DNA from 3 places in the Bowmanella denitrificans genome. Region 3 is predicted to be linked to each of the others. Evidence: predicted binding sites of a transcription regulator. Region 3 holds the regulator's gene; each other region holds the start of a gene.

Region 1 (3,267 bases), on a different contig from region 3:
TCTGAAGACAGTTTGCTGTGCTGGCTGGCAAGGCGGGAAGCCAGTGTCACCTGCAGCAAGGTCACCAACGCGCCGACAAAGCCCTGGCTGGAATTGGGGGTGAGCAGCTGAGCGGGCGTCAGACTGAGCGCCGGCGTGCTAAGCAAGGCGCGCAGCGCGGCGGTATCTTGTTCATTGCCCTGTGGCAGGCTTTGTTTTAACTGAGTGCTGAGTTGCTGCAATAGCTTGACCGTATCAGGTGCCACCGAGCGACTGTCAGCCAGGGCCGATTCTATATGAGTCAATAAGCGAGCCGGTGATTCCTGTTGGCTGTAAAGTTTACGGCTGAGCTCCTGTAATTGCTGGTATAACAGGCCTTGCTTATCTACCTGTGCGGCGGCTTGCTGGGTCGCGGTGGGAGTTAATACCGCTTTGTCCGGGACAAGGGGCTTATCCGTTGTGACTGTAACCTCACTTTGTGACTTGGTTGGATGACTTGGCGCTTGCCCTGCTATCGGCTTACCCGCAATTGGCATACTGTCTTTGCTAATAGCCGGGCTGGCTTGTCCTTCGGTTGGCACAGAAATCTGCTGTTTGAGTACAGACTGCAACTGCTGTAGCGCCGGTTTATCCAGTATCAGACTGGCGCTGGGCGGAGTACTAAGTGATTGAAGTTGCGGCCGCTCACCGCTGGGTTGCTGCAATTGCACAAACTGCGCTGTGGTGGTTAGTTTGGCAAGCCACTGTACAAGTGGCCTGGCAACCGGCACAGGTAGTTGTTCGGCCCACTGCTTTAACTGATGGATGTCGATGCGAAGACCTTGCCCGAACAGATCAACACGGCTTAACAGTTCGGGTTTTTGTGCGGGTAATACCCATTCACTGCCAGCAACCGGCCCCCTGGATGCCATGCTTTGCACTGATGGTTGTAGCGGGGCGGCAGCTGCAGGTGACGGGTTGATTGGCTTGCCGCTGTTTGGGGCTTCATATAGGGTTAACTGCCACTGGCCAGTTTGCCGCTGATAGTGCAGCTCAACCAACTGCCCTGGTGCCAGCTTGGGGGCATCCATCGGCATTTGCAGTTTGACTGGCTTGCCTTGTATATCCAGCGTTAGTTGCTGTGGCTGCTGGCTGATTACCTGTGCCGACACTTTAAAGACTTCCGGCAGTTGGCCCTCACCTTTACCCACCAGTGGCAGCAAGGCCTGTAATAGTTGGTTGTTCAGTATCAGGGTTTGGATTTGTGTGGGTTGCGCCTGACTTTGGTTTACCTGCGGGTAGAAAAGTAAGGTTGTGTTGTCTTTGCCACTTGTCAGCAACTGGTAAAGCCCACCATCCAATAGTTTACCCTTGAGATCACTGGCATTTATCTGCACCTGCCGGTTACCCAGGTTCAGTAACAGTTGATTGCCGGGCAGTATTTTTACCTCGGCCTGACTAAGCTGTTGTAGCATGGCTTCAGGCAAGGCGGCGCTTTGCTGCAACTGGCGCAAGGCACTCAGCAGGGATTGCTGGGATGTAGGTAACAGATCTGACATAAGGCCTTATCGACTGCCTGTTGCACAAGCTGAATGCACTGGGTGCAGAATAAAGGCATTTTTGATGATCTCGATCAGTATATCAAGTGGGTACAAATCATCCCCAACTGCTGTTGGCTGTGCTATCATCCGCCGGTTTTTGGCTGTGCATTCTGTTTTGAATTGCCGATAAACAAAAGGCTGAGTTTGTCCTTACTATCCGTTAACAATTTGTCCTGCATTAAGCGTGATCGCATCTTGTTTGATGAGCTGGGATTTGTGTTGCAGCCAGGGGAGCTTTTGCATGTTCAGGGCCCCAATGGTGCCGGTAAAACCAGCCTGTTGCGATTATTGGTCGGTTTGTCTCAACCGCAAAGCGGAGAGATTTGCTGGCAAGGTGAGGATATCCGCCAAATACAGTCGCAGTATCAACGTCAGCTTTGCTATTTTGGCCATAAACTTGGGGTGAATCTGGCCCTTAGTGCATTGGATAATTTGCATTTCTGGTGTCAGATGCAGGAGATTAAGGCGGACGCTGATCTCTATCCATTACTGGAAACACTCGGATTAGTGGGACTGGAAGAACTGCCTGCCGGGCAACTTTCCGCCGGGCAACAACGTCGAATTGCCCTGGCGCGTTTCTGGCTGAAATCCTGCCCCTTATGGGTATTGGATGAACCTTTTACCGCACTGGATCGCCAGGCCGTGCAAATGCTCAAATCTCGTATGCAGGCCCATTTGCAAGGGCAGGGCATTATCGTGATGACCTCTCATCAAAGTTTGGATTTCCCCACGCCTGTTCGTGAGCTGCATCTGGAGTATCGCCTGTGATATACCCTTTGGCAGGACTGCTGCGCCGTGAATTAGCGCTGGCCTACCGCCAGAAAGCGGAGTTAATGCAGCCGCTGATTTTCTTTGTACTGGTTATCAGTTTGTTTCCGCTTGGGGTGGGTCCTGGTCCGCAGATGCTACAGAAAATAGGCCCAGGGGTGATTTGGGTGGCCGTACTGTTATCATCGTTGCTCGGTATGGAGCGATTGTTCCGTGACGATTTTAGTGACGGCTGGCTGGAACAGATGATGCTCAGTGGGCTGCCGTTGCCTTTGGTGGTGCTGGTTAAAGTGATCGCACACTGGCTGACCTGCGTACTGCCACTACTGTTGGTGTCCCCTCTGCTGGCGTTGTTTTTAAATTTGAGTCCGGCCATGTATCAGGCACTGGTGCTCGGGCTGCTACTGGGCACGCCGCTACTCAGCCTGGTCGGGGCCACAGGCGTGGCGCTGACATTGGGTTTGCAACGGGGTGGGGTGCTGTTGTCTTTACTGTTATTACCGCTATTCGTCCCATTATTGATTTTTGCCACCTCGGCGGTGGATGCGGCAGCTATGCAACTTCCCTATAATGGCCAGTTAGCCATCATAGGCGCCTTATTACTTTTGGCATTGGCGCTGAGCCCGCTGGCAACGGCCCATGCTTTGAAGATCAGTCAGAATTAAAATTATCAGGTGCAACTGACTATGTGGAAATGGTTACATCCTTATGCAAAGACCGAACGAGCCTATGCCTTGTGTGGCAGCTTGTTACCCTGGTGCTGGGGTGGGGCACTGCTGTGTCTTGCCGTCGGGCTGGCATGGGGGCTGGCATTCGCTCCGGCTGATTACCAGCAGGGAGATTCGTTCAGAATCATCTATTTACACGTACCCAGCGCGATATTGTCTATGGGCGCCTACAGCGGTATGGCCATTGCTGCATTTATTGGCTTGGTTTGGCA
Region 2 (3,267 bases), 360 kb from region 3:
TGTGTATAGCTGTGAATGTGCATAGTTAAAAATCCCAGAAAGCAGGTGTGGCTATTTTACCCTCAGGCCCTGTTGCTTGCTATGCGCACAAAGAGTAGCTCCTGTACCCAATGGGAGGTAGAGAGCCATGGCTGTACAACCTGAATTAGCCAACGACAATGGGTGCTTGCTGGCATGTTAAGGTGACATATTCTGCATAACTAGGGGCGATACCATGCTATAGGCTTAAGTTCCCTGGCGCGGCCAGGCCGCAACAATGAACACCATTCAGTTGGTTCGACCTTTTTGGCTGTTGGCATATAAGGCTGCAATCAGGTCAGATTGGGTCACCATTCCCACCAGTTTGTGATTAGTATCCAGCACCGGTACCTGATGTAAGCCCAGTTCTGACAACTTGGGGATTAGCTCGATAACATGCTCATCTTGCCGAATGGCGGTGATCCCGGTGCGCATAATATCGGCTACCTGCTGTTTGTGATGTTTGCGCCATTGGCGTTTGGCACTGGTGTGCAGACTGAGGCTACTCATATGTCGCAATAGTCCCCAGTAATGTGGAACACTGATGTCTTTTAAGAAATCCGTTACCGAGACCATTCCCAGTAGTTGCCGATCGGCTGTAATCACTGGCAGGGTGCGAATTTTGTGCTTTTGTAGTAACCGCCATGCCTGGGTTAGCGGAGTCTCTGCTGTGACGCAGATAATATCCCGCGACATGATATCCCGGCACAATATTGCGCCGAGCTGACGCTGGTATGCGTGCAACTGGGCTTGCTGATAAATTTGCTCTAAATCCGTTTCGCTGACATCCACTACGGTTTGATAGTGATTCAGGGCGTACAATAAATCTTCAGGCTGCAACCCGGTGCGTTTTATCGGACTGGCATCCTGGTGCAAATGCACCGGGTCAAAATCGCGCTTTTGTGGTCGGGGACGCAACAGATAATTGAGCATCAGTGCCATCAGCAACATCACCGTTACATTCAACGCGACAGGTAGAAATAGAAATTCATAGCCGAGTAACTGCTCGCTTGAAGCGATAACCGGCACTAATGCAGTGGCGCCGCCAGGCGGATGCATACATTCAAACAGGTACATGGCAAACAGTACCAACGCAATAGTCACGGCAGCCATTACCGCCATATCGGTAAACAGATGTGAACACAACAGTCCAATGCCGGCGGAGATAAGGTGACCGGCGGCAAATGACCAGGGCTTGGCCAGAGGACTGGATGGCAGACCGAACAGTAAAACCGCTGAGGCGCCCATGGACGCCAGCAACACAACCGTGCTGGCTAGGTCGGCCAGATATTGGCTGGTCAAAGTCACAACAAACAATGCAATACCTGCGGCGGCAGCGACTTTTAGTCGCTCGGCGACAGGAATACTGGACAAGCGCTGACTGTCGGCTTTGATTATGCCAAGCCGTGTCAGTAATTGGCCGGTAATTTTGCTTATAAACAGTTTCATAATACGACAGGACAAACGACAAGCGCGGCAGTGTACAAGTGCAGTGGCACAAGCGCATGTTTTTTCCGTTATAAGTTAAACCCGGCAGGCCGAATTTGTTGATCCAGATCAACAACAAGATCTTGTGCTCATTTACCGTATAAACACAATATATGGTGTTTGCGGTTGTGTTATGACACAAGATAAGAGGTTTGAGCCCTTTAACAGCTTTCCCCCCCAGGTGTGCTTTCAGGAAGTGCCGGATGAAGTGGCGCTGGCCTTTACCATCACTGGCTGCCCGCTGCGCTGCGAGGGTTGCCATAGTCAGGATAGCTGGGATCCCAGCACAGGAGAGGCGCTGACCCCGCAACTTTTTGCCCGGTATCTGCAACGTTATGCGCACCTGGTTAGTTGCGTGCTGTTTTTTGGCGGTGAATGGCATCCGGATGCGTTACTGGCATTGTTACAACAGGCCCGGCAAGCCGGACTGAAAACTTGCCTGTATACCGGTATGAACAAAATACCGGCCCGCCTGCAAACACACCTGGATTATCTGAAAACCGGTCGCTGGTATTCGCAACTGGGCGGTCTTACCAGTCCCACAACCAACCAGCGTTTTCTGGAGCTTGCCACCGGCAATCTTCTTAATTTTCGATTTATGGAGAATGATTATGCTGCCGCTTAATGCGCAACAACTACAAGGCAAACTGAATTTTATTCGTGAGTATCAACAGGCGGTGAACCCGGCAGATGGCTCGAAGCTGGACGCCAACGCCAATGTGACACATAAAAACATTGCGACCCTGGAAGCAGAACTGATGAAGGACTGCGTGATCCAGATTAATCGGGCACTGGTCAAAAATAAGATCAGCGAATTGTTTGGTGACGCCCTGGGAGATGAGTATGTGCGCCAGATAGAGCGGCACGAAATCTATGTGCATGACGAAACCAGCCTGAAACCCTATTGCGCATCAATTACCATGTACCCGTTTTTGCTGGATGGACTGACCAGACTGGGCGGCGAATCCAAGGCTCCACAGCACCTGGAATCGTTCTGCGGTAGTTTCGTTAATCTGGTATTTGCCATCAGTGCCCAGTTTGCCGGGGCGGTAGCGACGGTGGAATTTTTAACTTACTTTGACTACTTTGCCCGCCGTGATTACGGCGACAACTACCTGAGCAGCCACACCAAAGCCATTGAAAATCATCTTCAGCATGTGGTGTATGCGCTCAATCAACCCGCCGCAGCGCGCGGTTATCAAAGTGTGTTCTGGAATATTTCCCTGTATGACCGCCATTATTTTGATGCCATGTTTGGCAACTTTGTCTTTCCCGATATGAGCGCCCCCGACTGGCAATCGGTCAGCGCCCTGCAGGGCTTTTTCCTTAATTGGTTTAATCAGGAGCGCAATAAGGCCATTCTGACGTTTCCGGTGGTAACCGCCGCCATGCTGACCGAAAATGGCAGGGTGAAGGATGACAGCTTTGCCGGCTTGTGCGCCGAGAATATGAGCCAGGGCGGGTCGTTCTTTGTTTACCAGTCACAAAGTGCTGATTCGCTGGCGTCCTGTTGCCGCCTGCGTAATGAAATTAGTGACCATACTTTTTCTTACAGCCTGGGCGCCGGTGGGGTGGCCACCGGCTCGATCAATGTCATCACCCTGAATATGAACCGATTGATTCAGGATGGCCGCGACCTGGCCGTTGAAGTGGACAAAGTGCAGAAATATCAGGTGGCCTATCGCCGTTTGATGGAGGAATACCAGCGCGATGGTTTACTGAGTGTGTATGACGCCGGCTTTATCAGCCTGGACAAGCAAT
Region 3 (3,267 bases):
CGTTGGTGGTGCGACCGAGTTAGCTAAAAATGCCGCTGATGTTATTTTAATTAAGCCTTCTTTGACCCTGTTACCGGTGTTATTCAATATGGCTAAACGCAGCAGGGCCAAGATAAAGCAGAACATGGCCTGGGCATTGGGTTATAACCTGTTGGTGCTGCCACTGGCCGTTTGCGGTTATTTAACCCCTTGGTTGGGGGTAGTTGGTATGTCGCTAAGCTCTATTATTGTGGTAGCCAATTCTGTTCGACTACTTAAGGCCGATTCCTAATGGGCATTTTATATATCCTTATTCCCCTTGCGATTGTGATTGTCACTATCGCCATCGTGATTTTTTTCTGGGCAGTAAAGTCCGGACAGTTTGACGACCTGGAACGTCAGGGCCACAACATTCTGTTCGATGATGACAAACCCTCGGGCGGGGATAAAAACCAGCGTGACTGATCTGACGCTGCTTTCTGCACTTCTTATTGGTCTGGCAGGCAGTGTGCATTGCGTTGCGATGTGTGGTGGCATTGTCGGTGCACTGAGTTTTTCTATTCCCAAAGATCGTTCCCCTTTGCCTTTTGAGCTGGCCTACCATAGCGGTAGACTTGCCAGTTACAGCCTGGCTGGGGCGATAACCGGGGGGCTTGGTCAGCTTTTCAGCCATCAGATTGCGGGCGGCATGGCTATTTTGAATTTGCTCAGTGGCTTGTTTCTGCTGGCCCTGGCGCTGTATATCGGCAATTGGTGGCGCGGCTTGTCTTGGTTAGAAAAACAGGGAGCTAAGTTGTGGCGACCGGTTGCACCGCTGTCTAAACGCTTTATTCCGTTTAAAAGTCCGGCATGGGCGCTGCCTTATGGATTGATCTGGGGGTGGTTGCCCTGTGGTTTAGTGTATTCCAGTTTAACCTGGAGCCTGGCAGCCGGCAGCGTCCATCAGGGCGCACTGTTGATGCTGATGTTCGGGCTTGGAACTCTGCCAGCCCTGTTGACCCTGGGGCGTTTTAGTCAACAATTACGGCCTTTACTGGCACATCCGCGTAGCAAACAGATTATTGCGGTGTTGTTAGCGATCAGTGCCCTGTGGCTGCTTTTATCGCCCTATGTGATGGCAGTTGAAGCCTGACCCTGAAGTTAGTTGATTTCGCTTACACCTATGCCAAAAAATGCTAAGCTAGCCATCTGTCTGGCCATTTATCTATAGCCACAATGAATCAACACCGCGAATGTACCATCAGTTGTCAGAATTGCAGCATCAGTCAGTTGTGTTTGCCTTTTACTCTGAATGAGAAGGAACTGGATAAACTCGACAATATTATTCAGCGTAAGCGGCCATTTCAGAAAAATGAACGATTGTTCCAGTCCGGGGATAAGTTAAACAGCTTGTTCGCGGTGCGCTCCGGCTCTTTTAAGAGTTTCGTATTGGCCTCTGACGGAGAAGAGCAAATTACCGCTTTCCATTTACCAGGGGATATCATTGGGTTTGATGCTATTCACAACCAACAACATAAAAGCTTCGCGCAGGCGCTGGAAACCTCGATGGTATGTGAAATCCCCTTCCAAACCATGGAAGCCTTGTCTGGCGATTTACCGAGGCTGAGACAACAGATAATGCGCTTGATGAGCAATGAAATCCTTGCAGATCAAGATATGTTTATGTTGCTTAACAAACGCACCGCTAACCAACGACTGGCGCATTTTTTGGCGCATCTGGGTGACCGTTACCATCAACGCGGCTTTTCCGGCAGCCAGTTCCGTCTCAGTATGACCCGTGCGGAAATTGGAAATTACCTGGGTTTAACCGTAGAAACCATCAGCCGCCTGCTAACCAAGTTTCAAAAGCAGGGCCTGATAAAAGTAGATGGCAAATTTATTACCCTGGTACAACCTGCTCAGCTTAAGGAAGTGCAGGACAGTTCCGCGACGACTAGTTAAAAACTTTCCCCTTCGGACTTGATCTAACGCAATCATACTGATTGGATAGAAATGTAGTTTGTACATAGACTAAACACATTGGATCTGCCGGAGGAGATGGATGATTAATTATAAAAAATTGCTGGTCGTCATTGACCCTACCACTGAACAACAGAAAGCTTTAAAAAGAGCGGTACTGATAGCGGGTAAAACCGGCGCAAGCATTACTGCTTTTCTGTCCATTTATGATTTCTCCTACGAAATGACCACTATGCTGTCGGTGGACGAACGCGAAACTATGCGTCAGGCCGTGGTGGACGACAGAACGGAATGGTTGACCGAATTGCTGTCGGAGCAGATAGACGACCCATCATTGGCTGTTGATGCAAAAGTGGTATGGCACAATCGGCCATTTGAAAGCATTATTTATGAAACCATTGAACAGCAGTATGATCTGATCATTAAAGGTACCCATGAACACAGCGGGTTAAAGTCAGTGATCTTTACCCCTACCGACTGGCATTTAATGCGTAAAGCCCCCGTTCCTGTATTGCTGGTGAAAGAACATGACTGGCCTGAACAGGGACAGATACTGGCTGCGGTCAATGTTGGTTCAGTAGACACAGAACATGCTTCGTTGAATCAGAAGGTTACTCACACGGCGTTAGATTTTGCCCGCACCCTCAACGGTCAGGTTAACCTGGTGAATTCTTATCCTGGCACGCCGGTAAATATTGCCATCGAAATTCCTGAATTTGACCCTGCCAGTTTTAATCAATCGGTGAAAAACCACCATATCGATGCGATGAAAACCTTTGCCAGTACGCATGGTATTGATATGACCCATTGTTATGTGCGCGAGGGCTTACCTGAAGATGTGATCCCCACTGTGGCAGAAAAACTGGATGCTGAACTGGTGGTTATTGGTACCGTAGGACGACATGGTATTTCTGCAGCATTGATTGGCAATACCGCTGAACATGTTATCGATATGCTCGATTGCGATGTTCTGACGGTTAAACCTGACGGCTTTGTCAGCCCATTGCAACAAAAGTAAGTTAATCTTCCCTACGGCCCCATTGTTGTATGCACAGCAATGGGGTATCCGATTCCTGCTGCTTGGCAGCGTCAATTTACAGCCCGCTACTCAAGATAGGTTGAAATTAGAATGGCGTCGCAAAATCACCAGCGTTTACTTAAAAGTGCCAGATCCTGGGCCAATTGGAGTGACAGTGCATTCAGCTTATTTGGTATCAGATTCGGCTGGGACTTTATTATAGGACTGATCCCAGGTCTGGGTGACGTTATCAGCGTGCTGATTTCAATGAGACTGTTAATCGTTGCACGCGCACTGGGTGCCCCGCTGCG

Evidence for each region. Region 3 encodes FNR, which switches genes on or off when oxygen is low (the NO sensors DNR and NnrR bind a similar motif). Its sites were predicted from a motif close to TTGATCTAGATCAA; they were not measured.
Region 1: the regulator FNR is predicted to act here: its motif matches at 1,582-1,595, upstream of fliK (flagellar hook-length control protein FliK).
Region 2: the regulator FNR is predicted to act here: its motif matches at 1,566-1,579, upstream of nrdG (anaerobic ribonucleoside-triphosphate reductase activating protein).

What each region holds. Positions count from the first base shown of each region.
Region 1 is NZ_BAAAEI010000023.1:398,400-401,666, forward strand. It holds gene fliK (flagellar hook-length control protein FliK) at 1-1,517, opposite strand, end outside; gene ccmA (cytochrome c biogenesis heme-transporting ATPase CcmA) at 1,704-2,327, shown strand; gene ccmB (heme exporter protein CcmB) at 2,327-2,992, shown strand; gene ABD028_RS19390 (heme ABC transporter permease) at 3,014-3,267, shown strand, end outside.
Region 2 is NZ_BAAAEI010000006.1:576,865-580,131, reverse strand. It holds gene ABD028_RS05525 (ribonucleotide reductase subunit alpha) at 1-23, opposite strand, end outside; gene ABD028_RS05520 (HPP family protein) at 268-1,467, opposite strand; gene nrdG (anaerobic ribonucleoside-triphosphate reductase activating protein) at 1,640-2,131, shown strand; gene nrdD (anaerobic ribonucleoside-triphosphate reductase) at 2,118-3,267, shown strand, end outside.
Region 3 is NZ_BAAAEI010000006.1:215,123-218,389, forward strand. It holds gene ABD028_RS03935 (heavy metal translocating P-type ATPase) at 1-271, shown strand, start outside; gene ccoS (cbb3-type cytochrome oxidase assembly protein CcoS) at 271-444, shown strand; gene ABD028_RS03945 (sulfite exporter TauE/SafE family protein) at 437-1,111, shown strand; gene fnr (fumarate/nitrate reduction transcriptional regulator Fnr) at 1,195-1,920, shown strand; gene uspE (universal stress protein UspE) at 2,021-2,956, shown strand; gene ABD028_RS03960 (DUF4112 domain-containing protein) at 3,068-3,267, shown strand, end outside.